One region of the Clostridium sp. ETTB3 genome, then DNA from elsewhere that is predicted to be linked to it. Evidence: riboswitches for the same ligand, from Rfam matches in the RefSeq annotation. Region 1 holds a riboswitch; each other region holds the start of a gene.
The links. Region 1 has a riboswitch for lysine ahead of ACUN06_RS12395 (YfcC family protein). Riboswitches for the same ligand answer to the same signal wherever they lie in the genome.
Positions count from the first base shown of each region.

Region 1 (10,932 bases):
CTCATTTCCTCTTTCTTTATTTTCCTCAATTCCAATTCCCTTATAACAATAATATATTAATCTTTCTTTTCCTTTTAATACATCTAAATCTATTAACTTAAACACATAATAAATTGCCTTAATATCATTTTTCTTGTTTCCAATTCCTTTTTCATATATTTGTATAAGATTTTCTACCCCATCTATATCATTTTTATTAGCTGCTTTTTCATACCATTTAATAGCTAAATTTATATTTCTAGATAAAAATATTCCTTTCTTATACCAATCTCCAAGCTTATTCATTGCTTTAATACAATTCTTTTCTGCTGCAAGGTTATAATATTGATAAGCCTTTTCATAATCTTGCATTACACCTATACCTTTTTCATATATATATCCAAACTTAAAAATTGATTCTTTTAATTCATATTCTACTCCAAATTTAATATATTCAACTAATTCACTCCTATTTATATCCTTCTTTTCACTTAATTCATTTATCATAATAGATGCTAAATAATCAGCTGCATAAGGTGAATTTAGCCTATATGCTTCCTTTAATAATCTTTTTACTATTTCTGTTGTTTTTTCTCCAAATTTATTTAATCTTAAATATGCAACTGCAAGAACATACATCGCATGAGGCTCTTTCCTTGCTGCTGCAAATTCAATATATTCTATTGCTTTTTCTAAATTTCTTTCAATTCCTTCTCCATTGTAATACATTATTCCAAGTCTTTGAGTACATTTTAAATTCCCTTCTTCATGCCCCTCTTCATAAGTTGAAATAGCTTGATTAATAAGTCCCTCATCTTCATACAACTTTCCAAGTTTAAAGTAAATACTCTTATCACCAAATTCTATTGCTTTATTATAAAGTTCTATTGCGGAATATAAGTCCTTTTTAACATGCAAACCCTTTAAATACATTTCAGCCAATGATTCTATACAATTAGTATCTAAAGCAATATAGCCCTTAGATAAATAATTAAATGCCCTTTTATAATCCTCTTCAATGTATATTCCCTCTAAATAAGACCTTCCAATTATATAATATGCATCTTCATAGTCATTTTCAGCAGCTTTTTCCATCCAATAATAAGCTCTTATTAAATTTTCTTCACATCCCTCTCCATTTTTATACATTAATGATAATGCATATTGTGATGCTGGAAAATTACACTTTGCAGCTTTACTATGCCATTTAAATGCAGTATTTAAGTCTTTTTCAATACCTAACCCATTATAATAACATCGTCCCAACTGATAATATGCTGCTGCATATTCATTTTCTGCACTTTTTTGAAACCACATAAAGGCTTTATAATAATCCTTTGGCAATCCATTTCCTTCTGCATATAAAACTCCTATTGAATACTGTGAAAAAGCATTTCCCTTGTTTGCTGCTTTATAATACCACTGATATGCTATTTCATAATTTCTAGATATTCCAATTCCTCTATCATAAAATAATCCTAAATAACTTTCAGCATATTCATCATTAAACTTTGCAGCTTCCAAAAAATATTTATATGCTGTTTTATAATTTCTCTTTACTCCTCTTCCAAAATAATATTTTTCGCCTTCTTCAACTAAGGAATGTGATAATTCTATTTCTTTTTCTTCTATATCTGAAAAATTAATCATCATAGACTTATTACTTTTTAAATCATTATTAGTAATTAACGTTGACTTTCTTAAATACTTTTTAAAGATTTCTTTTTCTTCTTCCAATAAATTTTCTAAAAATAATGAATAATTTTCACTACCATAATTAATTACAAACCAAACTAAAACTTCATATATAAGTTTTAATTTTTTAATTTCCTCTTTTTCATGATTTTTATCAATGCTTTTACTTTCATTTAAGCCTTGCTCAACACTTTCTCTATTATTTTCATTACCTACACTACTTTTTATTTCTATATCTGTTTTATTAACATTACTCTTTACTATTTTTCCCCATAATATTATCTTTTCTACTATTTCATTAGGAATAACACCTATTTCTTTTAATACTTCTAATCTTTTTAAGCATTCTTCATTTTCATCATATAAAACTTTATTTTGTTTAGAAATATAATAAATAATATCATTTATTACATCATTCACTTCTTTATTTATCATTTCTAAATTAGTTTGATCTTTTAATTTATTTAAATCTTCATATATATCATTAAACTCCAATTTTAGAAAATCATAATTAAAGCTTTTATCCATATGGCCTCCAAAATTGTTATTATTCCTACTATTAGTTTATTATATGGTTAATATCTTTATTAATAATATTTTTTTATAAAATAAAAATAAACAAATTATTTTTCTATAATAACTTGTTTATTAAATATAATTTATTATAATACCTTAGATAAAAAGTCTATTGTTCTTGGATTCTTTGGATTTGAGAATATTTCTTCAGGAGTTCCCTCTTCCATTATATTTCCCTTATCCATAAAAAGAATTCTATCTCCAACTTCCCTTGCAAATCCCATTTCATGAGTTACAACAACCATTGTCATACCTTCCTTGGCAAGTTCCTTCATAACATTTAAAACTTCACCAACCATTTCGGGATCTAATGCAGAAGTTGGTTCATCAAATAACATAACATCTGGGTCCATAGCTAATGCCCTTGCTATTGCTATTCTTTGCTTTTGCCCACCAGATAAAGATGATGGGTATGCATCTGCCTTATTAAGCAATCCAACTCTATCAAGAAGCTCTTTTGCCTTCTTTTCAGCATCAGCCTTGCTAACTCCCTTAACCTTAATAGGAGCTATTGTTAGATTATCTAATACTGTTTTATGTGGAAAAAGATTAAATTGTTGAAACACCATGCCCATCTTTTCCCTAATTTTATTTATATCAACTTTTTTATCAGTAATATTTTTTCCCTCAAAAATTATTTCTCCTGAAGTTGGAACTTCTAATAGGTTCAAGCATCTTAAAAATGTACTTTTTCCTGAACCTGATGGTCCTATTACAACTACAACTTCACCTTTTTCTATATGCTCATTTATTCCTTTTAAAACTTCATTTTTTTCAAAACTTTTATGGAGATTATTAACACGAATCACTTTTTTTCATTCTCCTTTCTATAAGAGATATTATTCTACCTAATGTAAATGTCATAATAAAATAGAAACCTGCAGCTACTATATATGGTTCTAATCCTAAATATGTAGATCCTACAACTACTTTACCTGCAAACATTAATTCATTAACACCAATTATTGATGCCATTGATGATTCCTTAATTATTGCAACAAACTCATTACCTATAGCAGGTAATATATTTTTAACAGCTTGTGGTATTACAATTAACATCATAGCTGTGCTTTTCTTCATCCCTAAACTTCTTGCTGCTTCCATTTGTCCTTTATCAACTGCTTCTATACCAGCTCTTACTATCTCAGATACATATGCTGCTGAATTTAAAGCAATTGCTATTATTGCTGATGTAAATGGACTTAAATCTATTCCAAAAAACATCTTAGAGCCTGCATACATAATTAAGATTTGTAATAACATTGGTGTTCCTCTAACTATTTCAATATAAATTACTGCTAATATCTTTAAAGGTTTGATTTTCCAAACATGAAAATTTGAAGTCTTCATAAAAAATAATAAAGATCCAAATATAGCTCCAAAAAATACTGTAATTAAAGAAATTAATAATGTATATTTAACACCTTCAAGATAATAAGGCAAATAATTTGGTACAAAACTAAAATCAAAATGCATTTTTTATCCTCCTATTTTTTCTATAATAAAATTTACTATTTAGCAGGGCCTATACCATATTAGACTCTGCTATAACTAAATTTTATATTTCTAAATTCCCCTTATTTTTATTATCTTATATTTATAATATTTATTATTCTTCAACAATATTTGCTGTTGCTGCTAATTCATTAGCCTTTTCTATATATTCATCCATTTTTCCTGATTCATTTAACTCTGTGATAACTTCATTAACCTTTGCTAATAATTGTGGATTATTTTTAGCAATACCAACTGCATTTCCACCTGTTTGTTCTTCGTATATTGGTTTTCCTACTGCTAATTCTGGATTGCTTTTAACAGCCATTTCTGCAACTGGCTTTTCCATAACTATTGCATCAACCTTTCCAGCTTTTAATTCTAAAATTAAATTATTAATATTAGATAATTGTTGCAAATTTACATTTGGAATTTCTGTTTTTGCTATTTTTTCTTGTGTTGAACCTAATTGTACTCCAACTTTTGCACCTTCTAAATCTGCAAATGTTTGATACTTGTCCGCATCTTCAGCTCTAACTAATATTCCATGTTTTGAATTATAATAAACTTCTGAGAAATCTACCACTTTAGCTCTTTCTTCAGTTGGATTCATTCCTGAAATTACAAGGTCAACCTTTCCTGCTGGTAAAGCTGATACTAAAGCATCAAAATCCATTTCTTGAATTACTAAATTAACCCCTATTTTATTTGCAATTTCATTTGCTATATCAACATCAAATCCACCTATAACATCTTTTCCATTTTCATCTATATAATGAAACTCATATGGTGCATAATCAGCACTCATTCCCACAACTAATTTACCATTCTTTTGTATCTTTTCTAATAAATCAGTTTTTGAAGCAGAATTTTTATCATTAGAAGAACCACATCCTGCAAGCCCCATTGTCATTATTCCTAAAACTGCTGTAGCAATTATTTTTTTCATTAATCCCTTTTTCATATTTAAATCCCCCTTAAACTTTATGTATTCTTGAACTCTTCCTTAACCACAGCATAATTATACACCGTTAAATTATATTTATGCAATACTTTTTTATAAAATTTTATATTTATGCATATAAAACATAGAATTCATGCATAAACACTATGTTTTATATGCATAAATCTTACTTTAAATAAATTTTATAATAATCTTATTGTGATTATATGCATATTTTATGGCATAAGTCTTATATTTATTTTTCATTAATTAATCAATATTTAAATAAATTACTGAATTTTGTCCATTTTTTAATATATTATGAATAAAATATTATGGATAATCTATTTTTATTAGGAGTGAATTTAATGACAACGTTAAAAGAAAGGCATCTCTTTCCTGGTGGTAATACCTCTAAAGGATTTTATTCTTTATATAGATATGTACTTTCTCAAGATGATGCAAAACGTATACTTTGTATAAAGGGTGGTCCTGGAACAGGAAAATCACAACTTATGAAAAAAGTTGGAGCTTATTTTGCTAAAAAAGGATATACAATAGAATATCATCATTGTTCTTCTGATCCTAATTCTTTGGATGGTGTTCTAATTAAAGAATTAAACATAGCATTATTAGATGGAACTTCTCCTCATATTGTAGATCCTATTAACCCTGGAGCTGTTGATGAAATTCTTAATATGGGTGATGCATTAAATATAGATATGCTTGCCAAAAACAAAAAAGAAATTATTTATTTAAATAAAGAAATAGGTAAAAACTTCAAAAGAGCTTATAGGTATCTAGGGTCTGCAAGATGTATTCATGATGATTGGAGCAGTTTAAATTATGAATCTTTAGATTCTAATAAAATTTCTAATATTATTGAAAATCTAAAAAATAATATATTTAAGTCTGATAAAATTGGATATGGAAGTGAACGTCACCTTTTTGCTACAGCAATTACACCTAATGGAATAATTACTTATGCAGATCAACTTAGTAGTGAATTTAAAAAAAAATATGTATTAACTGGTGGTCCAGGATTTGGGAAAACTGATATTTTAAAATTCATAGGAAGTAGCGGTCAAAAGAAAGGTTATTTTATTGAATATATGCATGACCCATTTGTACCTGAGCGAATTGAGCATATCTTTATCCCTGAAACATCAACATGTATTATAACAAATAATGAAATTAATCAAGCTAATTATACTGGAATCGAATATAACTTATTTGATTATACTAAATCTGCTTTATCTACTTCTAAAAAAGATGATATAAAATATAATAGTGATTTATTTTATGAATTAATTAATAAGGGAATTTCATTAATTCATAATGCCCATTTACTTCATGATGAATTAGAAAGTTATTATATTAAAGCAATGGATTTTGCTTTTGCTGATAATATTTATAACAAAGTTATTAATAAATTAGAAAAATATGAATAGTTAAAATAAAATGAGTACAATATTACCCACTAGTATATTGTACTCATTTTTAATTAATCTTCTAAATTTATATTCTTTGATATTATATCATAACCTGTATAAGCCATAGCTAAAGCTGCAATTAATAATCTATCATGAGCTTTATCAGTTATTGTTGAATTTGCCATTTCAACACTATGTCCTACCATTGGGCAATCTGTTAATCCAATATAAGGATGAATTGTTGCTGTAACATGACTAACATTTCCTATATCACTTGAACCCCCAGTTGCTTTTGCTTCTTTTATATCTGTAATTCCTAATTCTCTTAAGTTATTATTAAATAATTCCGATAACTTTTCATTAGTCTTTAAGTCATCATATGGTAATTCATATCTTTCCATTTCAAGAGTTGCACCAGTCATTAAAGCTGCACCTTCTGCAATCTTTTTAACCTTTTCTACAACTTCGCTTAATCTCTCCTTCGTAGATGCTCTAAAATAAAAATCTGCAACTGCTTCACCTGGAACTATATTAGCTGCAGCTCCACCTTTAGTTATTATTCCATGCATCTTTACATCTGGTGTTACATGTTGACGAAGTGCATCTATTCCATTAAATAATTTAATAACACTATTTAATGCATTTATTCCCTTTTCTGGACAAGATGCTGCATGAGCAGTTTTACCTTTATATATAAATCTTATAGGATATAAAGCACTACTTGATCCACTTGCTCTAGTTTCACCATCTGGATGAACTATCATTGCTGCATCTAATTCATCAAATGCACCTGCTTCTGCTAAAATAACCTTTCCTCCATTTGTTTCTTCTGCTGGAGTTCCATAAACTATAACTTTTCCTCCAATTTCAGATAAAACCTTACTTAAAGATACACCTGCACCACAAGACATAGCACCTATCATATTATGACCACATCCATGCCCTATTTCAGGAAGTGCATCATATTCACATAAGTATCCTATATTTTTTCCTTCTTTTCCACTATCAAAAGTAGCTTTAAAAGCTGTATCCATTCCTGCATAAGGACATTCTATTTCAAATCCATGTTCCTTTAAAAATCTAGTTAAAGCTTCAACAGCCTTATATTCTTGATTTCCCAATTCTGGATTATTATATATGTAATCACTTATTTCATATAACTTTTCTTTAATTAATTGAGCTTCATTATATATTACTTTTCTCATTTCTACACCTAACCCTTCTTTAGTTTGTAGTTTATAGTGAGTAGTTAGTGGCTGGGGCTGTCTCACTAAAAATTTTATACACAATATATTGTAGTATTTATTCTTAATGCGACATCCCCCTTAAATATATTTTTCTAAAATTCAGCGTTAGCTGAATTTTTTCATTAAGTCCAAACTACTAACTCCCCACTACTAACTCTCTTAAGCCCATCCAATCATCATTGCACATGTTATAAATATAATTGCAAGTGCAAATAGTATTATTTGTAATGGTAAAATCCATTTAAACCACTTTGAATATGGTATTCCTGCCATACCTAAACATGCCATTAAAACTCCTGATGTTGGGAAAATAGCATTTGAAAATCCATCCCCTAATTGGAATATTAAAACAGTTGTTTGTCTTGATATATCAAGTAAATCACCAAGTGGTGCTAATATTGGCATAGTTAATGCTGCTTGCCCTGAACCTGAGATAACAAAGAAGTTTATGAACATTTGAACTGGTAACATTACGCATGCAGCTAATAATGATGGTAATTTACCTATAAATGATGATAAACCATATAATATTGTATCTATTATTTGAGAATTTTCAGCAATTATAACTATAGCTCTTGCAAATCCAATTACCATAGCAGCTCCAATCATATCTTTAGCTCCTGCTACAAATGCATCTGCCATTTCATCAGCTTTTAATCCACCAACTATTCCTGCAAATATTCCTGTTATTAAAAATACAGCTGCTATTTCTGGAATCCAGAAACCTTTTCTTAAAACTCCCCATATAATAACTGCTAAACAAACACCAATAGATGCAATAATAATTTTATGTGAAAGTGTAAACTTAATTTCTTCATTTTCACTTTTATTTAATTTTTTGCGTTTTTCTTCATCTAATTTATACATTGGACTAAGTTGTGGATTCTTTTTGATTCTTCTTGCATAAATCATTAAGAAAATAATCCCTACTATTGTAGTTATAACCCATAAAATACTACGATATACTACTCCTGAAAATAAGGTAATTTCAGCTATTGATTGTGCTATACCTACTGTAAATGGATTTAGCATTGCTGTTGCAAACCCTACGATACATCCTAAATAACTTATTCCTACTGCTAATATACTGTCAAATCCAAGTGCTAACATTAATGGTGTTAAAATTGTTATAAATGGTATAGCTTCTTCTGTCATACCAAAAGTTGCTCCACCAAGTGAAAACAATGTAAATATAATAGGAATTATTAATAATTCATTTCCCTTAAAAATACTAACAACCCTTGCAATAGCTGAATCTATTGCTTTTGTTCTCGTTATTAAACTAAATGCACCACCAACTATAAATAAAAATGCTATAATTTCAGCTGATTGTTCTAATCCACTTATAGGTGCTTGCATTACTGAAAACAATCCTTGTGCTTCATTTTCAACATAGTGGAATGAACCATTTAATACTACTGTTTTACTTTGTCCATTTACATCAGCTATTACTCTATCATATGAACCACCAGGAACTATGTATGTTGCTATTGCCATTAGTATTATTATTGAAAAAATAATAACTAATGTATGTGGGACTTTTATTCCATTACTAAAATTCTTTAAAAATCCCTTTTTTTCATTATTTACTGCATTTTGCATAGCTAAAAACTCCCCCTAAGCATTATTTCGACATCATAGATGAAGGAGATATATATTAAAAATTATTTTACTTATAAAAAATAACTTTTTAAGAACAAAGTTGCTATCGCCACGTCAACTTCGTGGTATAAAATTTACAACTTTAAATATTGAAATCCATTGATATAACTAGCTTTACAATTTCCTATACATAAAAAAGTCTTGAGTTTATCACTCAAGACCATATCACTACAAAAACTAATTTTAATTTATCATTTGTAAAAATATAATCATATTAGTGATAGCTCTTCACAAAATGTGACAGTGTTATATATATTATATATAACCCCAATAATATAACCTCAAAGCATTAGCTATATATTTCGGCGAAATTTCCTTTCTATTTACATCTTTGTGCTTACCTCCGCAAATATACTATTAAATATCGCAACCTCTACCTACTTCATATCTATTCGTCCTTTATAATATACAATTTTTTATGCATATTGTAAAGTTATTTTTGCATAAATATAAATTTTAAAATATTTTTATAAAAAAGTATATTTTTATTAAGGATTTAAATAAAATATCTTTTTGTACATTCTGCTATTTTTTGTAGTTTTCAGTTATCGATTAAGCTCTTCTACCTCACTATCATGACCCTTGATTCTTTTAAACTTAAAATTATCCATAATAATTATAATTTAATACTTTATATTTGGGCTGTCGCACTAAAATTTTTATACACAATATATTATAGTATTTATTCTTAATGCGACATCTCCGTTCCTATATTCTACTCCATCCTATAATTTACTACTTTTAATCTATGAAGTGCTCTTGTTGCCATAATATATTTAACTAAATCATCAGTATTATCATCAAAATTAACTATTATAACACCATCAAATTCAAGTCCTTTAGCATAATAAGAAGGAACTATAACTTTTCCCCCTCTGTAAATAACATCTTCTCTATCAAAAGCTAAAAGTTTAGTAAACTTTTTAAGTTCAGGTGATATTTTCTTAAGTTCTTCTTTATCTTTAGTTATAATTGCAATATTATCATAATTTTCATCATCATAATCTTCTAATGTTTCTAAAATAGTATCTATTAAATCATCTTCATCTTTAACTTTCACTTCTTCAACATCAAACTTACCTTTTCTAACAAATGGTACTATTGCATTTTCATCTAATAACTTACTTGCATACTCCATAATTTGGAATGTAGATCTATAACTCTTATTTAAGGCATAATTCTTAACAAATCCGCCAAATAAAGATTTAAGCTTAAGCATAGCTGGCTCTTCTTCTACTTTTATAAGCCTTTGATTCGAATCTCCAACTATAGTATAACTCTTACATCCTGTTAATTCCTTTAATACAATGAACTGAAGCATGCTATAATCTTGAGCTTCATCAATTACTATATGCTTAATTTCTTTACTAGATTTCTTACCATCAAGCTTAATCATTAAATAAAGTATTGCTGGTAAATCTAAGTATGATAAATTTTCAGTATTAGTAAATTCTTTATAAATATCTACTATACTTTCATTATCTATCCACTTTGCTAAGTTTTCCTTTTGAATCATTAGTTCTCTAACAATTTCTCTAATCCTTATTTTTCTTTGGAATTCTATATTATTTTGTTCAATAACTAATTGTTCTTCTGTTAAAGAAGCTAATTTTCCCTTAACTTCAGCATTTAAATTTCTTACTAATTCATCTCTTTTATCTTTAAGCTTTTCAGTAATTATTCTCTTTATTTTTTTGCTTCTTCTAAATAAAGGCATATACTTATAGTAATTTTCAAACAAGTCATTAATTTCTTCTATTGAAACTACTTCTTCATCAAAGAATTTAGCTGCCTGAACATTAAAATAACTATTTTCTAAGTCCTCACATTTCTTATCTAATACAGATATAAATCCTTCTCCAGCCTTATATTTAATTTCATTTATAACTTCTTCATTGCCTTT
Region 1 covers NZ_CP199832.1:2,583,453-2,594,384, forward strand. The annotation lists gene ACUN06_RS12365 (tetratricopeptide repeat protein) at 1-2,202, opposite strand, end outside; gene ACUN06_RS12370 (amino acid ABC transporter ATP-binding protein) at 2,337-3,059, opposite strand; gene ACUN06_RS12375 (amino acid ABC transporter permease) at 3,046-3,726, opposite strand; gene ACUN06_RS12380 (transporter substrate-binding domain-containing protein) at 3,860-4,708, opposite strand; gene ACUN06_RS12385 (ATPase) at 5,056-6,138, shown strand; gene ACUN06_RS12390 (M20 family metallopeptidase) at 6,192-7,325, opposite strand; gene ACUN06_RS12395 (YfcC family protein) at 7,527-8,969, opposite strand; lysine riboswitch at 9,243-9,413, opposite strand; gene ACUN06_RS12400 (HelD family protein) at 9,745-10,932, opposite strand, start outside.

Region 2 (9,962 bases), 330 kb from region 1:
TGGTATCCTGATAACATTAGAACTGGTAGATTTGGTAAGTTCTTAGAAAATGTTATTGACTGGGGTATTTCAAGAGATAGATATTGGGGAACTCCACTTCCGATTTGGAGCTGTGAATGCGGTCATAAAGAATGTATTGGAAGTATTGAAGAACTTAAAAATAAGGGAATTAATGTTCCAGAAGATATAGAATTACACAAACCATATATAGATAATGTTCATTTAAAATGTGAAAAGTGTGGAAAAGAAATGACTAGAGCTAATGAAGTTATTGACTGTTGGTTCGATTCAGGATCAATGCCATTTGCTCAATTACACTATCCATTTGAAAATAAGGAATTATTTGAACAAAACTATCCAGCTCAATTCATATCAGAAGCTGTTGACCAAACAAGAGGATGGTTCTATACTTTACTTGCAATTTCTACTGCAATATTTGATAGAAACCCATTTGAAAATTGTATAGTTTTAGGTCACGTTCTTGATAAAAAGGGCTTAAAGATGTCAAAATCTAAGGGTAATGTAGTAGACCCATTTGATGTATTAGATGCACAAGGTGCTGATGCAACAAGATGGCATTTCTATACTGCAAGTGCACCATGGTTACCAACAAGATTCTCTATAGATGATGTTGGAGAAGCGGGAAGAAAGTTCATGGGTACATTATGGAATGTTTATTCATTCTATGTATTATATGCTGAGTTAGATCAATTTAATCCTTTACAATATGCTGATTTCGTATCAGAAAATGTAATGGATAAATGGATTATGTCCAAATTAAATACTTTAGTTAAAGATGTTGAAGCTATGTTAGATTCATATCAAATAACACAAGCAGCTTTAGATATAGAAGAATTTACAGATGAATTATCTAACTGGTATGTAAGAAGAAATAGAGGAAGATATTGGACTCAGGATTTAACAGATGATAAGATAGGAGCTTATGTAACATTATATAAAGTATTAACAACAGTTATTAAAGTTGCAGCACCATTTGTTCCATTTATAACAGAAAATATCTATCAAAACTTAGTTGTTGGATTAGATGAAAATGCACCAGAAAGTATTCACTTATGCAGATGGCCAGAAGTTGATGAAAAGGCTATCGATAAGGATTTAGAAAAGGAAATGGACTTAGCTTATACTATTGTTAAGTTAGGAAGAAGTGCAAGAAATGGAGCTAATATTAAGAATAGACAGCCACTTTCAAATATGCTTGTTTCTACTGATTCATTACCAGGATATTATGGAGATATAATAACTGATGAATTAAATATTAAAGAAGTTGAATTTGGAGCTGATCTTTCTACACATGTTAACTTTGAAATTAAGCCTAACCTTCCAGTACTAGGAAAGAAATATGGTAAGTTAATACCTGTAATAAGAAAAGAAATAGCTGCTAGAAATCAAATGGAATTAGCTCAAACTATTCAAAATGGTGAAGTAGTAGTTATTAATGTTGATGGAAATGAAATTGAGTTAAATAATGAAAACTTATTAGTTACTATGCAAGGGCTAGAAGGATATGCATTTGCTGGTGAAGGCTCAATTGGTGTTGTTTTAGATACAAATATTACTGATGAACTTAGAGAAGAAGGTCATGTAAGAGAAATGATTTCTAAGATTCAAAATATGAGAAAAGATAAAGGGTTTGAGGTTGCAGATAAAATAAAATTATATGTTGCAGATAATGATATTTTATTAACAGTTATTAAAAAGTATGCAGAAGTAATAAAGAAAGAAACCTTAACTCAAGAAATAGTTTACAATACAGAAGCTGATTATTCAGATACAGTTATTAATGGTGAAAACTTAAAAATGACTGTTGAAGTTGTAAGATAATTAATGATTTTTATAAAGAGTAGGGATTAAGTAATAATTCCTACTCTTTTTTCAAAAGATATTATTATAAATAAAAAGAACTTAATTATTGAATATAAAAAGTAATTAGAATTATTGTATTAAATAGGAAGAAAAGGTATAATTAATAATTAAATAGAAAAATGGAGTGATGTTAAATATGGCTACTTCTATAAAAGATGTTGCTAGGGAAGCTGGCGTTTCGATAGCAACAGTATCTAGAGTATTAAATGATATAGATGTCGTAAATGAAGATACAAAGAAAAAGGTTTTAGATGCAATTAAAAAATTAGGGTATAGACCTAATATTGTTGCAAGAAGTTTAAAAACACAAAGAACAAAAACAATAGGAATATTAGTTCCTGATATTTCAAGTGGATTTTATCCTGAAATAGTTAGAGGTGCAGAGGATGTTGCAAATATTTATGATTATAACGTAATATTATGCAACTCTGATTTTGATTATGATAAGGAAAAAGATTACTTAAGAGTATTAAAAGAAAAAATGGTTGATGGTGTTATATATATGAGTTCATCTTTAGAAGAAGAAACTCTAGATATAATAAATGAATTAGATTTAAAAACAGTACTTGCAGAATCAAAAGATAGAGAAGGAAGATTACCAAGTGTAATTATTGATAATGTTAAAGCTACATATGATGTAACTAAGAGTTTAATTGATAGAGGATTAAAAAATATTGCCTTTGTTGGAGTTAATAAAGGTGCAATTAATGCCTGGGGTGATAGACATTTAGGATATGAAAAGGCATTACAAGAAAATGGATTAAAATCTGATGAAGATTTAGAATTCTTTAAGGATTTAAAAGTTAAGAGCGGATATAAAGCAGTAGAAAAGTTCTTAGAAAGTGGTAAAAAGTTTGATGGAGTAGTATGCTCATCTGATGAAATTGCTATAGGGGTAATTAATGCTTTAAGAGAAAAAGGAATAAGAGTACCAGAAGATGTAAGTGTAATTGGATTTAATGACAATGCTGTTTCTTCTTACTTCTATCCAAAAATAACTACAGTAAGACAACCAAGTTATGATATGGGATCTGTTGCAATGAGAATGCTTATTAAGATGTTAAATAATAAACCTATAGAACAAGATCAATATGTTTTAGATTACAAAATAATTAATAGAGAAAGTACAAAATAGTATTTTTATATAAATGGGATGTTGCATTAAGAATAAATACTACAATATATTGTGTTGACTTTTATTTTTTAAACAATATATTATGTATAAAAATTTTAGTGTGACAGCCCTTTTATGATTTATATAATATAAAAAGGGAAGTTTGTAATCAATTTCAAGAAAAGTATTGAATTAAAAAAATATACATGATATAATAAAAATAAATTTGGCAACGTTTACTAAAAGGTAATTATATCTAAAATTGGGTACACAATCAATTAGGTATAGGTAAAATTAATGGGAATTTGAGAATATGGGTAAAAGTATTATTATAATTACTTTTTAGTAACTAAAATAAACGGAACTATATGAAATTGAATGTAAGTATTCAATTTCATATAGTTCTTTTTTTATTTTAAAAGTTCAATTGTTAAAATTTTCGTTTAATTAAAAATACAACCTTAATACTTTTATAATATTCCTTCTGTTCTAAGTAAATTTTCTAATTTTTGAACTTTTTCTGTTAAAGTAATAAATTTTTCTTTTAATAAATTATTTTTTTCTTTTCCTTCGTTAATATAGCTTTCCATTTCTTCAACAGCTTTTAATGCTTCATCGATATCTTTTTGAGCTAGTTTTAAGTTTGATTCTTTCATTTATGTATCTCCTTTATTGGGTAAATAAAACTTATATGGAATACCTTCTAAGTATTCTTGAAGGTGAAGTAAAATTCAAAAAATAGAATTTCACTTATGATAATATCTTTATCCTATCACTAATAAAAATAGGTTGCAAGGCATATATTGTAAAGTAAATTATAAAAAGGAGCAGGAAAATATGATTAATTATATATGGTTTATAATGATTTTTTTTGGATTAATAATTGGTATATTTGCTGGAAATGGTGAAGGAATGTCCAATGCAATAATAAGTTCTATTAACTCTACAGTTACATTTATAATTGGACTTGTTGGATTAATGTGTTTTTGGTGTGGTGTTATGAAAGTTGCTCAAAATAGTGGATTTACAGAAAAGTTAGCTAAACTTATGAAACCTATATTAAAGATTATATTTAAAGATGCAGCTAAGGATGAAAAAGTATTAGGAGCTATAGTTATGAATATAACAGCAAATATGATGGGACTTGGAAATGCAGCAACACCTTTTGGAATTAAAGCAATGGAAGAAATGGATAGATTAAATACTAAGAAAGGTGTAGCAAGCAATGATATGGCTTTATTTTTAGTGTTAAATGCTGCTTGTATTCAATTGGTTCCATCAACAGTATTATCTATAAGAGCAGCAGCAGGTTCTACAAATCCTGGAGCTATAATATTGCCTGCAATAATATCTACTGGTACAGCAGCTATTGTTGGGGTTATTTGCTGTAAGATTTTACAAAGGTATTTTTAAATTTATGAGGTGATATTAGTGTTTAGTTATATAACAAGGAGTATTATTCCAATAATAGTTTTAATTATTATTACTTATGGAATGATAAAAGGTAGAAAAGTATATGAATGGTTTATTGAAGGGGCTAAAGAAGGGTTAAAGGTTTGTGTTAATATTTTTCCTTATCTTTTAGCTATGATAATTGCAGTTCAAATATTTAGAGAATCAAATCTTTTAGATATGTTAAATAATGCAGTTTCACCCCTTTGTAAGTTAATAGATTTGCCTAAAGAAATTGTACCATTAGTATTAATTAAGCCACTTTCAGGTAGTGGAGCAATGGGAGTTTTTACTGATATTTTAAAAAGTTATGGAGCTGATTCTCCAATTGGATTAGTTGCTTCAGTAATTATGGGAACTACAGAGACAATATTTTATACTATAACTGTATACTTTGGAGCTGTTAAAATAAAGAAAACAAGGCATACAGTTTGGGCAGCAATAATGGCTGATATGACTGCTATTATTATGGCAATACTAATGGTAAAAAATTTTATTCTTTAAAATTATTTAAAAAATATAATGTAAAATATTAAAGGTGATTCAAAAATATTTATTCAATTGCATAAATCTGAAAAGAAAATTGGAATTCTATTGGAATTTAAATTTTTTGGTTGTATAATATTACTAAAATAAAATCGAATGGAGAATGATTATGGGGGAAGATAAATTTTACATTGTAAATGAAAAATCATTACCAGAGATATTTAAAAAGGTAATTGAAGTTAAGGAGAATATTGAACTTGGCAATGCAAAAGATATAAGTGAAGCTATAAAATTAGTTGGAATTAGCAGAAGTACGTACTATAAATATAAAGATGATGTATTTCCAATGGGACAGGATATGCAGTCAAAAAAAGTTACACTAATAATTTTAATGACACATAAATCTGGCACATTATCTAAAGTACTTGATTGTATTGCATTTTATAAGGGAAATATATTAACAATAAATCAAGATATACCAATAAACTTATCAGCTAATATTACTGTTACTATAGATATTTCTCATATGGAAAAAAGTATAAGTCAATTAGCTAAAAGATTAAATTCGTTACCTAATGTTAGAAGTGTTAAATTATTAGCAGCAGAATAATAAAAAAATAATTTACAAGGAGATAGGGCTATGAAAAAAAATATTTATAAATTTAATAGAAATAATCTTTTAGATAAAATTAAGGATAACTCAATTGTAATTTTATTTGCTGGAAAAGCAATTCAAAAAACTGGAGATCAAACTTATCCATTTACTCCAAATAGGAACTTTTATTATTTAACAGGAGTAAAAGAAGAAGAACATATATTAGTTATGTCAAAAATTAATGGAATGAAATTTTCTAAATTTTATATTAAAGATATAGATTTAGAATTAGAAAAGTGGATAGGAAAGAGTTTAAGGAAAGAAGAAGCTAAAGAAATTACAGATGTTGATGAAGTGAAGTTTAAAAGTCAATTTAATTCAGATATTCATAAAATGATAACTATGAAAGATGAAATTAATCTTTATTTAGATTTAGAAAGAATGAGTGCTGATACAGAAGGAACTATTTCACATAAGTTTGCAAATGAGATGATGAATAAGTATCCACAAATAAGAGTAAATAATATTTATAGCAAAATTGGTGAATTAAGATTAAAAAAATCACCACAAGAAGTTGAAAAAATAAAGAAAGCTATAGAAATAACTAAAAGTGGAATTGAAAAATTAATGACTGAATGTCGTAGTGGTATGAAGGAATATGAATTAGAAGCATATTTTGATTTTAACTGTAAAATTAAGGGCGCAACAGATTTGGCTTTTACAACAATAGCAGCAGCAGGGAAAAATGCTACAACATTACATTATGTAGAAAATAATTCAAAGTTAAAAGATGGAGATTTAATTCTTTTTGATTTAGGTGCAGAATATAATTGTTACAATGCTGATATAACAAGAACTTTCCCTATAAGTGGAAAATTTACTGAAAGACAAAAAGAAGTATATAATTCTGTTTTAAAAGTTAATGAAGAAATAATAAATTTAATTAAGCCTGGAATGAAATATAAAGATATTAATGAAAAAGCAACAGATTTAATTGCAGAAGAATGTATAAAACTTGGCTTAATAAAGGATAAAAGTGAAGTTAGAAAATACTATTATCATAGTATTGGACATAGTTTAGGAATGGATACTCATGATATTGAAACACCTCATAGAGATATTATATTTGAACCAGGAGTTGTATTTACAGTAGAGCCAGGAATATATATCCAAGAAGAGGGTATAGGAATTAGAATTGAAGATGATATATTAGTAACAAATGAAGGGGTTATTAATTTATCTAGTGATATTATAAAGAGTGTGGATGATATTGAAAACTTTATGAATAAGTTTACCAAATAATATATATATAAAATTGTATTGAAAATATATTAAATAGATTATATAATATATTTGTAAATAACAAAAGTGAATAAATTAGGGTAGAGGCGCGATAGTTAATAGTATTATTGATGAGGAAAGCACTATGATTCAATAAGAAAGGATCAATCGCCGAAGCATACAACTGATGCTTTAAGGTTGTATAGCTGGGAATACATAAAATATATGTATTACTGTCACAAAAATGTTTTTGTGTTGAGCTATCATTTAAGACTTGTAATATTGTATTTTTTTGCATATGAAAGACCTTGAGTGTTAACTCAAGGTCTTTTTTTGTGTGTTAAGGTGCTTTTAGTATTCACTTTTATACAAATAGGGGGAAAGAAAATGAAAAAAAGGAGTTATAAAGTATTATTACTTACGATGTTGATATTTATTTTTTCAACATCAATCACATTTGCAGAAGAAGTCGAAGTAGTTGTGGGAAATTCAGATAAGTTTGGATTATGGACATTGCTTCCACCATTAGTAGCAATTATATTAGCTTTTATGACAAAAAATGTTGTTATTTCATTATTTATAGGAATTTTATCGGGAAGTTTTTTAATTAGCCTTTCAGGATATAATGTGTTTGAAGCCTTTATACATGCATTTTTAGATTTTGTAAATAGAGCATTAAATTCATTAGCTGATCCATGGAATGCTGGAATAGTTCTTCAAGTATTAGCAATTGGAGGAATAATTAATTTAGTTGCAAAAATGGGTGGAGCAAAGGCTATAGCAGAAGCATTAGCTAAAAAGGCGAAAACTGTAAAAAGCACACAATTAACTACATGGCTTTTAGGATTATGTGTATTTTTTGATGATTATGCAAATTCATTAATTGTTGGGCCAATAATGAGGCCAGTTGCAGATAAAATGAAAATGTCAAGAGAAAGATTAGCATTCATTATAGATGCTACGGCAGCTCCAGTAGCTGGACTTGCTATTATTTCTACTTGGATTGGATTAGAAGTAAGTTTAATTGGAGATGCATTTAGTTCTATAGGCATAGATGAAAGTGGATTTGGAGTGTTTCTTAAAACAATACCATATAGGTTTTATAACATATTAATTCTTGCGTTTATAGTAATAACAGCATTAACATTAAAAGAATTTGGACCAATGAGAAAAGCTGAAATTGCGGCAAGAAATAAAAGTAAGAATTTAAGTGAAGAAATTGCAGCTGAATCATCATCTCAAATGGATGAATTAGAACCAAAAGAAGGAATTAAGCTTAGTATATGGAATGCAATTATTCCAATAGGAGCATTAATAATTTCTGCATTAATAGCATTTTATTATAGTGGATATAGTACAATAATGGGTGGCGAACCATCAACAGCACAAGAAATTATGATGAATTCACCATTTTCATTTAAGGGAATAATGGAAGCATTTGCTGCTTCGGATTCATCAATAGCATTATTCCAATCTGCATTATTTGCGTCAATAGTTGCTATAGGCATGGGTGTTGCAAAGAAGATATTTACTTTAAGTGAAGCTATTGAAGTTTGGGTTGATGGAATGAAAGGATTAATAATAACAGGTGTTATATTAATATTAGCTTGGTCATTAGGATCTGTAATTAAAGAACTTGGAACTGCATATTATTTAGTTGAGGTATTAAAGGGAGCAATACCAGCATTTTTATTACCAAGTTTAATATTTGTTTTAGGAGCAGTAATTTCATTTTCAACAGGAACAGCTTATGGAACAATGAGTATATTAATGCCACTTGCAATTCCATTAGCTTATTCAATAAATCCAGATATGTCATTTGTAGTAGTTTCTACAAGTGCAGTATTAACAGGAGCTATTTTTGGGGATCATTGTTCACCAATATCTGATACAACAATACTTTCTTCAATGGGAGCAGGATGTAATCATATTGAACATGTTAAAACTCAAATATGGTATTCAGTATTTGTTGCTATAATAACTATATTATTTGGATATATTCCAGCAGGATTTGGAGTGCCAGTATATGTAGTATTACCACTTTCCTTAATAGCATTATTTATAGGGGTTCAATTATTTGGTAAAAAGGTTGAAGAAGCTTAAGTAATAAGTAAAATAAAAAAGGAATTTTTCTAGTTAGTAGTTTGTAGTTAGTAGTTGTAGATGGGGCTGTTGCACTAAATAATTAGTGTACAGCCCCTTTTTAGCAAAAAATAAAACATTAATTCCATGAACTTGAGTTTTTGCTGTATATGTATATCTAGAGGAAGTACTTACCTTACTCATTAAAGTTATTATAATAGAAGTTCCAATTGAACTTGCAACTTGTATTAATGTATTATTAGCAGCATTTCCATGAGCATATAAATTTTTATGTAATGAATTTAAACTGAAGTGATTAATGGCATCATAAGCATTGATATTGCTAACATTATTTTATTCAATGATATTAATAAAAAACTCATCTAATAAAAGATGAGCCAATAATGATATTTTTATTATTTATGGGGTGGTGGAGTTATAAGTTTATTAACTAATATTGAAATTACTATTCCAAGCAATGTTTCTATTATTCTATTAGTTGCATAATATAAAGGGTCACTATATGCATGTGCAGTAGTTACTCCTAAAAATGCTATGCAAGTTATGTTTATAGCTCCAGGTCTTTTTAAAATATTACATAAATAAATCATTAAAATAATTCCAAGAGAAATAATTATGTATATAAGTAGTTTTGAAATAAAATGATTGCTAATATAATTTTCTAGTGTTCTAAAAAAGAATAAGAATATTAAACCAAAACAAGCTCCCAGTATAGTTCCAGCACCTCTGTTTATACCCATATGAATTGAGTTATATACAGTGTCTTGCAAGCATATTATAGCTGTAAGACACGCAAAGAATGGCTCACTAGGTAATAGTGCTAAGCATATAAAAACAGCTATACCAGATTTTATTGTTCTAAGTCCAATTTTAGGTAGTTTTAAATTTTTCATAATTAAGCCTCCTATCTCCTTAGATATTATAACTAAGAAATTTGTAGATTTCACTAGTTATTAACAAGTTTTATAGTATTTTTAATAATTATGAAGATTTTAAAAAGATTAGGAAATAATAAAGTTAAGAATAAAATAAATAGAAATTGGTTTG
Region 2 covers NZ_CP199832.1:95,622-105,583, forward strand. The annotation lists gene ileS (isoleucine--tRNA ligase) at 1-1,842, shown strand, start outside; gene ACUN06_RS00455 (LacI family DNA-binding transcriptional regulator) at 2,021-3,019, shown strand; gene ACUN06_RS00460 (hypothetical protein) at 3,469-3,654, opposite strand; gene ACUN06_RS00465 (nucleoside recognition domain-containing protein) at 3,836-4,411, shown strand; gene ACUN06_RS00470 (spore maturation protein) at 4,430-4,954, shown strand; gene ACUN06_RS00475 (ACT domain-containing protein) at 5,106-5,546, shown strand; gene ACUN06_RS00480 (aminopeptidase P family protein) at 5,577-6,833, shown strand; lysine riboswitch at 6,907-7,083, shown strand; gene ACUN06_RS00485 (Na+/H+ antiporter NhaC family protein) at 7,200-8,915, shown strand; gene ACUN06_RS00490 (FUSC family protein) at 9,311-9,808, opposite strand.
Region 2: it holds a riboswitch for lysine, as region 1 does, so the genes downstream of both, ACUN06_RS00485 (Na+/H+ antiporter NhaC family protein) here and ACUN06_RS12395 (YfcC family protein) in region 1, are expected to answer to the same signal.

Region 3 (10,932 bases), 1.3 Mb from region 1:
GTAGAGATTTATTTGTAAGAGTTATGTATGGTGCAAGATATTCATTAATAATTGCTTTTGCAGCATCAGTTTTAAATCTTGTAATTGGAGTTTTATATGGTGGTATTGCAGGTTTTTTAGGTGGGAAAGTTGATAATATAATGATGAGAATTGTAGATATTTTATATTCAATTCCTACATTAATATATGTAGTTTTATTAATGAGTGTATTAAAAAAGGAAGGTTCAAGTGGAATGTTTGCTATTATAGTTGCAATGGCAATTTCTTCTTGGGTTGGTATGGCTAGAATAGTTAGAGGGGATATACTTCAATTAAAACAACAAGAATTCGTTTTAGCTGCTAAAACATTAGGTGCATCAAAAACAAGGATTTTATTAAGGCATTTAATTCCTAACTGCTTAGGCTCAATTATAGTAACGATGACTTTATTTGTTCCTTCTGCTATATTTACTGAAGCATTCTTAAGTTATATTGGTTTAGGCTTAAATGCACCATTAGCATCGTTAGGAACATTAGCAAATGATGCTAAAGGTTTATTACCGACACAGCCTTACCAATTATTATTCCCAGCTGCAATGATTTGTTTAATCATTTTAGCATTTAACTTATTTGGTGATGGATTAACTGAAGCTTTAGATCCAAAGCATCAAAAATAGGAGGAGAAATATATGAGTAAATTATTAGAAGTTAAAGATTTAAAAACATCATTTAAGACTCATATTGGAGATGTACAATCTGTAAGAGGAGTATCTTTTCATTTAGAAAAAGGAGAAGCTCTTGGGGTTGTTGGTGAATCAGGATGCGGTAAATCTGTAACAATGATGACTATAATGAGACTTTTAGGTGAAAATGCAAAAATTAATGTTGAAAAAATTATATTTGATGATAAGGATATAACTAAACCTACAGAAAAATTAATGCAAACTATAAGAGGAAATGATATGTCAATGATTTTCCAAGATCCAATGACATCATTAAATCCATTATTTACTGTAGGAGATCAATTAACAGAGCATTTAATAAAACATAAAAAGATATCTAAAAAGGAAGCAAATGAAAAAGCAATTAAAATGCTTGATATGGTTGGAATACCTAGCCCGGAAAAGAGATTAAAACAATATCCTCATGAATTTTCAGGAGGTATGAGACAAAGAGTTATGATTGCAATGAGCTTAATATGTGAACCTAAGCTTATAATTGCAGATGAACCAACAACAGCACTTGATGTAACTATTCAAGCACAAATATTAGATTTGATGAAGGACTTAAAAAGTAAATTAGATACGTCAATAATATTAATAACTCATGATTTAGGGGTAGTTGCTGACCTTTGTTCAAGAATTAATGTTATGTATGGTGGGTTAATTGTTGAAGAAGGAACTACAGAAGATATATTTTATAGAGGAAGGCATCCTTATACATGGGGACTTTTAAGAAGTGTTCCTAATCCAAAGAGTGAATTAAAAGAAAAATTAGTTCCAATTGAAGGACAACCACCAGATTTATTAAAACCACCTATTGGATGTCCATTTACAGCAAGATGTGATTATGCTATGAAAATTTGTAAGGAAAAACAACCACCTTTATTTGAAATAAGTAATGGGCATAGAGCAGCTTGTTGGCTATGTCATAAAAATGCACCAAAGGTTGAATCACCAATAGGGAGGGAAGAGTAATGGAAAATAAAAATGACGTTATTTTAGAGGTTAAAAACCTTTGTAAATACTTCCCTGCAAACAAAGGATTATTTTCAAAAAAGAGCTTTGTTAAAGCAGTAGATAATGTTTCTTTTTCAATAAAAAAAGGGGAAACTTTAGGATTAGTAGGAGAATCAGGATGTGGTAAAACTACTACAGGAAGAACTATATTAAAATTATATGAACCAACTTCAGGTCAAATAATTTTTAATGGACAAGATATAACAAAATTAAGTGAAAAGCAGATGGTATCTTTAAGAAAAAATATGCAAATGATTTTCCAAGATCCATATGCATCATTAAATCCTAGAATGACAGTGGGGGACATCATTGGAGAAGCAATAGATATTCATGGACTTTTTAAAGGTAAGGAAAGAGAAGAAAGAATTAGATATTTATTAAATAAAGTTGGATTAAATGGAAGCCATATTAATAGATATGCACATGAATTTTCAGGTGGACAAAGACAAAGAATAGGTATAGCAAGAGCATTAGCTGTTCAACCAGATTTTATAGTATGTGATGAACCAATTTCTGCACTAGATGTTTCTATTCAAGCACAAGTAATAAATATGCTTGAAGAATTACAAGAAGAATTTGGATTAACATATTTATTTATTGCACATGACCTTTCAATGGTTAAACATATATCAACTCATATAGGGGTTATGTATTTAGGACAAATGGTAGAAAAGGGACCAGCAGATGATGTGTATATGAAACCAAAACATCCATATACTAAGGCACTTTTATCAGCAGTTCCTATACCAGATCCAAAGGTTGCTAAAGCTAATAAGAGAATAGTTCTTGAAGGAGATATACCATCACCAATAGACCCTCCACCAGGATGTAGATTTAAAGGTAGATGTAAAGAGGCAATGAAAATATGTTCAGAAGTAAATCCAGAGCTTAAGGAAGTAGAGACAGGACATTTTGTTGCATGTCACTTATATAAATAGTTAACTTAATCTGACTAATAATAGTCAGGTTAAGTAATATGTTTTAGTTACTTATTTTAAAAAAATATAAAAACATAAATCTTTAAAAATTTGTTATTTTAATTAAGATTTAGAAGTTAAGTTATCAATTGCATTAAGCAATTTATATAAATAAAAAAACAAGGGGGAAAATTGAAATGAAAAGTTCAAAGTTAAAGAAGTTATGTGCAGTTGTTTTAGCTGCAACATTATCTACTTCTCTATTTATTGGCTGTGGTGATAGCTCTGCTAAGGGTGGAAGTAGTTCTTCTAATCAACAACTAGTATTTAATTTAGGGGAGGATCCAGAAACTATGGATCCAACATTAAACAATTCTTCAGGCGCAGGAACAATGATTTTAAATGCCTTTGAAGGTTTAATGGTACTTAATGAAAATGACCAGCCAGTAGAAGGTGCGGCTGAAAGCTATGAAGTTTCAGAAGATGGATTAGTTTATACTTTCAAATTAAGACAAGATGGTAAATGGTCTGATGGAGAATCTGTAGTAGCTGATAACTTTAAGTATTCTTGGTTAAGAGCATTAAATAAAGAAACTGCAGCTGAATATGCTTATCAGTTATTTTACATTAAAAATGCAGAAAAGTTCTATAATGGTGAAGCTTCAGCTGAAGAAGTTGGAATTAAAGTACTTGATGATTATACATTAGAAGTAACTTTAGAAACTCCAACATCATATTTCTTACAATTATGTGCATTTACAACTTATGTTCCTTTAAGAGAAGATATAGTATCTGCTAATCCAGAAGGATGGGCTACTAAGCCAGAAACTTATATTTCTAATGGTGCATTCAAATTAGTTAAATGGGATATGAAAGATCAATTAGTTTTCGAAAAAAATGAAAACTACTGGGATAAGGATAGCGTTAAATTAGATACTTTAACTTTTAAATTAGTTTCAGATGAGACTACTGCATATTCAGAATTAAAAGCAGGAAACTTTGATATAGTTAATTCTGTACCAACAAATGAAATTGAGCCAGGTATAGAAGAAGGATTAGTTCATGTTAATCCTAAATTAGGAACATATTACTTTGCAATCAATGTTGGAAAACAAGATACATTAAATGAAGATGTTAAGAAAGCATTAAGTAATAAGTTAGTTAGACAAGCATTAAATCTTGCTATTGACAGACAAGAAATAATTGATAATGTTGGTAAGGCAGAACAAGTTCCTGCATACAGTTTTGTTCCAAAAGGTATTATTGATGAAAATGGCAATGAATTTGCTTCAAAAGAATATTATGATCCATCAGATATGGAAGGTAATAAAGAAAAAGCTAAAGAATTATTAAAAGAAGCTGGATACGAAAATGGACAAGGGATTCCAACAATTGAGTTAATGTATAACTCTGAAGGTCCCCATAAAGATATTTGTCAAATTATCCAACAAAATTGGGAAAAAATTGGTATTAATGTTGAATTAACTAACCAAGAATGGGCTGTATTCTTAAATAGCAGACAACAAGGTGATTATCAAATTGCTAGACATGGTTGGATTGGAGATTATGTAGATCCAATGACATTTTTAGATTTATGGGTAACTAATGGTGGAAATAATGACTGTGGATTTAGTAATGCTAAATATGATGAATTAATTGCTGCTGCTAAAATTGAAACAGATTCTGCTAAGAGACTTGAAATGTTAAGACAAGCAGAAGATATTTTAATGGATGAAATGCCAGTATTACCAATTTACTATTATACTACAGTAATGGCTTGGAATGATAATGTAAAGGGAGTTAATATTTCTACATTAGGTAAAATATCATTTAAATATGCCTATAAGGAATAATATTAAAGAGAGTCAATTTGGCTCTCTTTTTTAGTTTCCATCAGGATTATAATGCTGACTAGATACTCCTTCTCTTTTAACCGATTTATGTTTTAAGTTAGGGTTATGATTATGACCTTCTTCAGTTAAAGGTGTTTGATAATTACATTTTTCCATTCGTGAAGTTTTATTATCAGGTTGGCTATCCTTTGGCATAATAAAATATTCCTCCTATATTTTAATAAATAATTTACAAACATAGTATGTGCATAATAAAGATATATTATATATCTAAATTTTAGCAGTATAAAAATCATTAATAATAAAATGAGGATTCAAATCAGAATCCTCATTTTACAAATTTATCTTAATATAATTTTCTATAGACCTAAAACATCATCCATATTGTATAATCCAGGTTTATTTATAGTCCCCATATATTCACATGCTTTTAATGCACCTATTGCAAAAACATCTCTTGAAATAGCTTTATGAGATAATTCAATAACTTCACCTGTACCAGCAAATATTACATCATGATCTCCAACAATAGAACCACCTCTTACAGCGTGAATTCCAATTTCATTTTTTTCTCTTTTTTTATGACCATCTCTACCATGAACATAATGAGTTTCTTCACTTATTGAATCCTTGATTGTATCAGCTAAAAGTAAAGCTGTACCACTAGGTGAATCTAATTTTTGGTTATGATGTTTTTCTATAATTTCAATATCGTAATTTCCATATAATAAAGGAGTTACTTTTCTTAATAAAGAATTAATTAAATTAATTCCTAAAGACATATTAGCAGATTTAAATAAAGGTAAAGTTTTACTTTTTTCATTTATTAAATCTAAATCTGCTTGATTATATCCAGTTGAACAAATTACTAAAGGTTTTTTTGTTTTTTCTGTTAATTTTAATAAACCATGTAATGTACTTACATTAGAAAAATCTAAAAGTACATCATATTTTATATTAACCTCTTCAGGTGTTTTAAATATAGGATAACTTAATTCTTGTGGAAATTTATCTATACCTCCAATTATTTCTAAATTTGGAAATTCATTTACCAAATTAGATATAACAGTACCCATTTTTCCACAACAACCGCTTAATAGTATTTTAACCATAAAATAAACTCCCTTTATACTAAATTATATTTTTTTAGTGTATTAACTAAAGTTTCTTCATTTTTAGTATCCATTTTATAAAGTGGTAATCTTAGTTTTCCAACATTCATTCCCATTATATTCATTGCTGTTTTTACTGGAATAGGATTTGTTTCAATGAATAAATCATTTATTAAATTTAAATACTTTAATTGTAAAGTAGTTGCATCGGAACAATTACCATCTAAATAAAATTGACACATCTCATGCATAGTTTTTGGAATGATATTTGCAGCAACAGATATTACTCCAATCCCCCCCAGAGACATTATTGGAACTATTTGATCATCATTTCCAGAATAAATATCTATTTTATCTCCACATAAAGCTTTCATCTTAGCAACTTGACTTAAATCACCACTTGCTTCTTTAATAGCTACTACATTATTAAGTTGTGTTAATCTTAATAATGTAGTCGGAGTTATATTCATATTTGTTCTACTTGGTACATTATATAATATTATTGGTGTTTTTACAGCATCATTAATTGCTTTAAAATGCATAAATAACCCTTCAGAATTTGTTTTATTATAGTAAGGTGTAATAACTAGTAAACCATCAACACCAACACTTTCTGCATAAAGACTCATTTCTATAGAAGTTTTGGTATTATTCCCACCAGTACCAGCAATAACAGGAATTCTTTTATTTACAGTATCAACTGTAAATTTAATAGCTTCCTTTTTTTCTTGTTCTGTCATTGTAGTAGCTTCACCAGTTGTACCACAAACGATGATAGCATCAGTAGATTCCTTTATATGCCATTCAATCAAATATTTGAACTTTTCAAAATCTATACCATTTTCATTAAATGGTGTAATTATAGCTACACCAGAGCCTTTAAAAATTGACATTATATTCCTCCTAAAGCCAGTTATTATTAATTAATACTTCGGCAATTTGTACAGCGTTTAATGCTGCTCCTTTTCTTATGTTATCAGCAACAACCCATAAATTTAGACCATTTTCTACACTAAAATCACGTCTTATTCTTCCAATATAAACATCATCTTTACCAGAAATTTCTAATGGGGTTGGATATTTTAATTCATTAACATTATCATATAATGTTAAGCCAGGTGTATTTTCAAAAAGTGTAAATATATCTTTTAATTCAAATGGATTGTTTAATTCAACATTTATACTTTCACTATGACTATTTAAAACAGGTACTCTTACAGTTGTAGCAGTTATTCTTAAATTTTCATCATGTAAAATTTTTCTTGTTTCATTAATCATTTTTTCTTCTTCCTTAGTATATCCATTATCTAAAAATACGTCTATGTGAGGAAGACAGTTACCTGCTATTGGATAAGGAAATTTTTTTGGAGCAATTCCTTTTAGGCCATCTTCTAAATCTGCAATACCTTGCATTCCAGCACCTGAAACAGCTTGGTAAGTTGAATAAATAATTCTTTTTATTCCATACTTATCTGCTAAAGCTTTTAATGGCACCATTGCTTGAATAGTAGAACAATTTGGATTAGCAATAATTCCATTATGATTTTTTAAATCCTCAGGATTTACTTCAGGAACCACTAAAGGAACAGTTTTATCCATTCTCCAAGCACTTGAATTATCTATAACAACTGATCCATAAGCTGAAAAAATAGGAGCAAACTTTAAGCTTATATCTCCACCTGCTGAAAATAAAGCAATATCTATTTTTTTATTTTTAATATTTTCTTCACAAGTATTTTCAACTAGATATTTTTGACCTTTAAATTCTAAATATGATCCAGCAGATCTTTGAGAAGCAAAAAGATATAAGTTTTTAATTGGAAAATTTCTTTCTTCTAATATTTCTAGAAATTTTCTACCTACATTACCAGTACTACCAACTATTGCAACATTGTACATTTTGGTTCCCCCTTTTTTATTCTTAATTTCTTATAAAGTATATATAAATTCAATAATAGAAAATTTTCTGTCCAAATTTAAGTTTTAATATGTGTAAATTTATTCAATAAACTTTTATTAAAAAAACCTTGAGTATCACTCAAGGTATATTGTATATATTAATACATAAAATCCTTAAATGATAGCTCACCACATAAAAATGTGACAGAAATATGCATATTATACATACCCCCAGTTATATAGCTGTAAAGCTTAGGCTATATACTTCGGCGATAAATCCTTTCTTATTATTTTAACATGCTTAAATCCATAATAATACTTTTAAGTACCGCACCTCTATCTATTTATAAACTTATATTACATAGATTATACCTTTTATATAGGAAAGTTTCAAGGAATATTTACTAATTAATGATATGCTTGATTTTTATGCTTAATTTTATTTTATGAATAGAACAAGAAAATTGCAACTAAGTATCTTGTATAAATATAAAAGATATGGGAGAAAATATTTTTAGAAATTTATATAGGGGGAATTTTTATGAGTAAAACACCACTAAAGAAGATTATTAAGTCAAAAATTAGAACTAATAAGGAGTTAACACCACAAGAAAAAATGAGAGAAAAAATAAAATATGAAATAGCAGAAGAATTGGGGTTAAGTCAAAAAGTTGATGAATGTGGATGGGGAGGACTTACATCTGAAGAAACTGGTAGAATTGGAGGAATCATGACAAAGAGAAAAAAAGAATTAAAGCTTCCAACTAATGATCAAATATTAGGAAGAAAATAATGGATTGACTTAGTATTTGTTATCATAGTAATATAAAACATAGAAATTAAAATTCTAAAAATAAGAATTTTTCTCACAATATTAAATAAGTGAGGGGGGGATATTATGGCTTATGGCGAATTTGCAAAGATATATGATGAGTTAATTAATGAAGATATAAATTATAATGAAATGGTTGATTTTATATTAAAGGTTTGTAATGAAAATAATATAAAATTTAATGATTACCTTGATATAGCTTGTGGAACTGGTAATATAACAGTGAGATTAGCTAAACATTTTAAGGATATTTATGGAGTTGATTTATCAGAAGATATGTTAAGAGAAGCTTTTGATAAACTTAAGAGTGAGCGTATTAAAGGGAAAATAATATGTCAGGATATGACGGAACTTTCTTTAAATAGAAAATTTGATTTAATAACCTCTGTATTAGACTCTACTAATTATATTACAGATATTGAAGGGTTAAAAAAATATTTTAAAGGTGTCTATGATCATTTAAAGGATGATGGAATATTTATATTTGATATTAATTCTTATTATAAATTATCTGAAATATTAGGAAATAATATTTACACATATAGTGAAGAAGAAGTTTTTTATACATGGGAAAATGTATTTGAAGAAGATTTATTGTCTATGTTTTTAACGTTTTTTGTTAAAAAAGGTGATTTATATGAAAAAATTGAAGAAGAACATATTGAAAGAGCATATAAAGAGTCTGAAATAGAAGAAATATTACAAGAATTAAATTTAAATATAATTAATAAATTCGATGGATATTTGAATAATAATGTACAAGCAAATAGTGAAAGAATAGTTTATATAGTAAAAAAGAAATAACAGTTGGAGGTTAAATATGAGTGATAAAATAATTAGAGCAGTTGCAAAAGATGGAATGATAAGAATAATTGCAGGTACTACAACTAATTTAGTTGAATATGCAAGAGAAATACATGAGTGTACACCAGTAGCTTCAGCTGCACTTGGAAGATTACTAACAGCAGGAGCATTATTAGGTTCCACATTAAAATCAAAGGATGAAGTAATGACTTTAAAAATTGATGGAAGCGGAGATGCTAATGGAGTAGTTGTTACTGCATATGAAGGTGGTAAAGTTAAGGGATATATAGGTAATCCATATGGAGATTTACCATTAAACACAAATGGCAAACTTGATGTTGGTGGATATGTAGGGAAAAATGGTCAATTATTAGTTATTAAGGATTTAGGAATGAAAGATCCTTATGTTGGTCAAGTTCCAATACATTCAGGTGAAATTGCTGAAGATTTAGCATATTATTTTACTGTATCAGAACAAACACCATCAGCTGTTTCATTAGGAGTATTAGTTGATAAGGATTATTCTATAAAGGTAGCAGGTGGATTTATAATTCAAATGTTACCAGGTGCAGATGAATTCTTAGCTGATATAATCACTTATAGATTAGAGGAAATACCGTCATTAACTACTATGCTAAATGAAGGAAAAACTATGGATGATATTTTAGATTATATCTTTGGAGATATGGACTTAAAGGTATTAGAAGAAATGACTCCAGAATTTACTTGTGATTGTAGCAGAGAAAAGGTAGAAAAAGCATTAATTTCAATAGGTGAAAAAGACTTAAGAGAAATATATGAAGATGGTAAAAACGAAGAATTAAAATGTCATTTCTGCAATAAGACATATGTATTTACACCAGAAGATATAGGTGATTTATTATCAAAAATATCTAAATAATTTCAGTTTGTTGAAAAACCTCCTGTTAAAAAAACAGAGGGGTTTTGTTTACTAGTTGTGGATAAAGTTTGAAATACATAATATAATTAAAATTACTAATATAATATGAAAATAACAAAGATAGTCTTGTTGCTATCTTTTTCATATTCTGTACTGCTGCAGTTAGCAGACATTGTTCGGACACTTTTTCGTGTCCACGGAAGCGAGCATAGCGAAGCCCATGCAGATTTTTTGAATCTGCGAAGCTTCGCTCAACCGTTTCTTTTCTTACAGAGATTGAAGAAACTTATATGACTACAATTATTTCAACTAAAGAAAGTATAGGAAAATTTAATGTGGTGAAAATGTGATTTTACATGAAAGTTTACTGGAACTAAACTTATAGTGGTGTTTTTACCCCTTACAAATGGCTTAAAACCGTAAAATTTAAAATATAAAAATGAAAAAACTGCGTAGAAGAATAATTCTGCGCAGTTTTTTCGTTTAAATAGCTTGTTTATAAAGTTTAAGAAAAGTTTATTATTCAACGTTAATTGTAAATTTATATACTATATCTCCAGTATCATACCATCTGGCAGAAACACTATATGTATATGATCCTTTTATTTCTGGTGATTTGAAAGAATAGTTATTAATATCTATAGAATTATTATTATTAATTTGTTGAATTGAATATTCATGGGGAATTTCACTAAATTCTAAATTTATTTCACTTGACGGTGTTACTGTCAATGAATAATTTCTAGTCTTGTATTTTGTTAAATATTTTGTTTTTCCGTTGTAATTATAACTAGAAATACAACTATTTATCATTTCAGAATTACTTTTAATTTGTAAGTTAGGTATATCTAGATTTTTGTTTGAATTGTTTTTATTTGTAAAAACAATAGAGGCTA
Region 3 covers NZ_CP199832.1:1,288,541-1,299,472, forward strand. The annotation lists gene ACUN06_RS06265 (ABC transporter permease) at 1-656, shown strand, start outside; gene ACUN06_RS06270 (ABC transporter ATP-binding protein) at 669-1,676, shown strand; gene ACUN06_RS06275 (ABC transporter ATP-binding protein) at 1,676-2,656, shown strand; gene ACUN06_RS06280 (peptide ABC transporter substrate-binding protein) at 2,833-4,488, shown strand; gene ACUN06_RS06285 (hypothetical protein) at 4,519-4,683, opposite strand; gene dapB (4-hydroxy-tetrahydrodipicolinate reductase) at 4,848-5,600, opposite strand; gene dapA (4-hydroxy-tetrahydrodipicolinate synthase) at 5,615-6,493, opposite strand; gene ACUN06_RS06300 (aspartate-semialdehyde dehydrogenase) at 6,504-7,499, opposite strand; lysine riboswitch at 7,674-7,846, opposite strand; gene ACUN06_RS06305 (small, acid-soluble spore protein, alpha/beta type) at 8,041-8,292, shown strand; gene ACUN06_RS06310 (class I SAM-dependent DNA methyltransferase) at 8,398-9,135, shown strand; gene hslO (Hsp33 family molecular chaperone HslO) at 9,152-10,036, shown strand; partial or broken gene ACUN06_RS06320 (transposase) at 10,062-10,304, opposite strand; gene ACUN06_RS06325 (hypothetical protein) at 10,556-10,932, opposite strand, start outside.
Region 3: it holds a riboswitch for lysine, as region 1 does, so the genes downstream of both, ACUN06_RS06300 (aspartate-semialdehyde dehydrogenase) here and ACUN06_RS12395 (YfcC family protein) in region 1, are expected to answer to the same signal.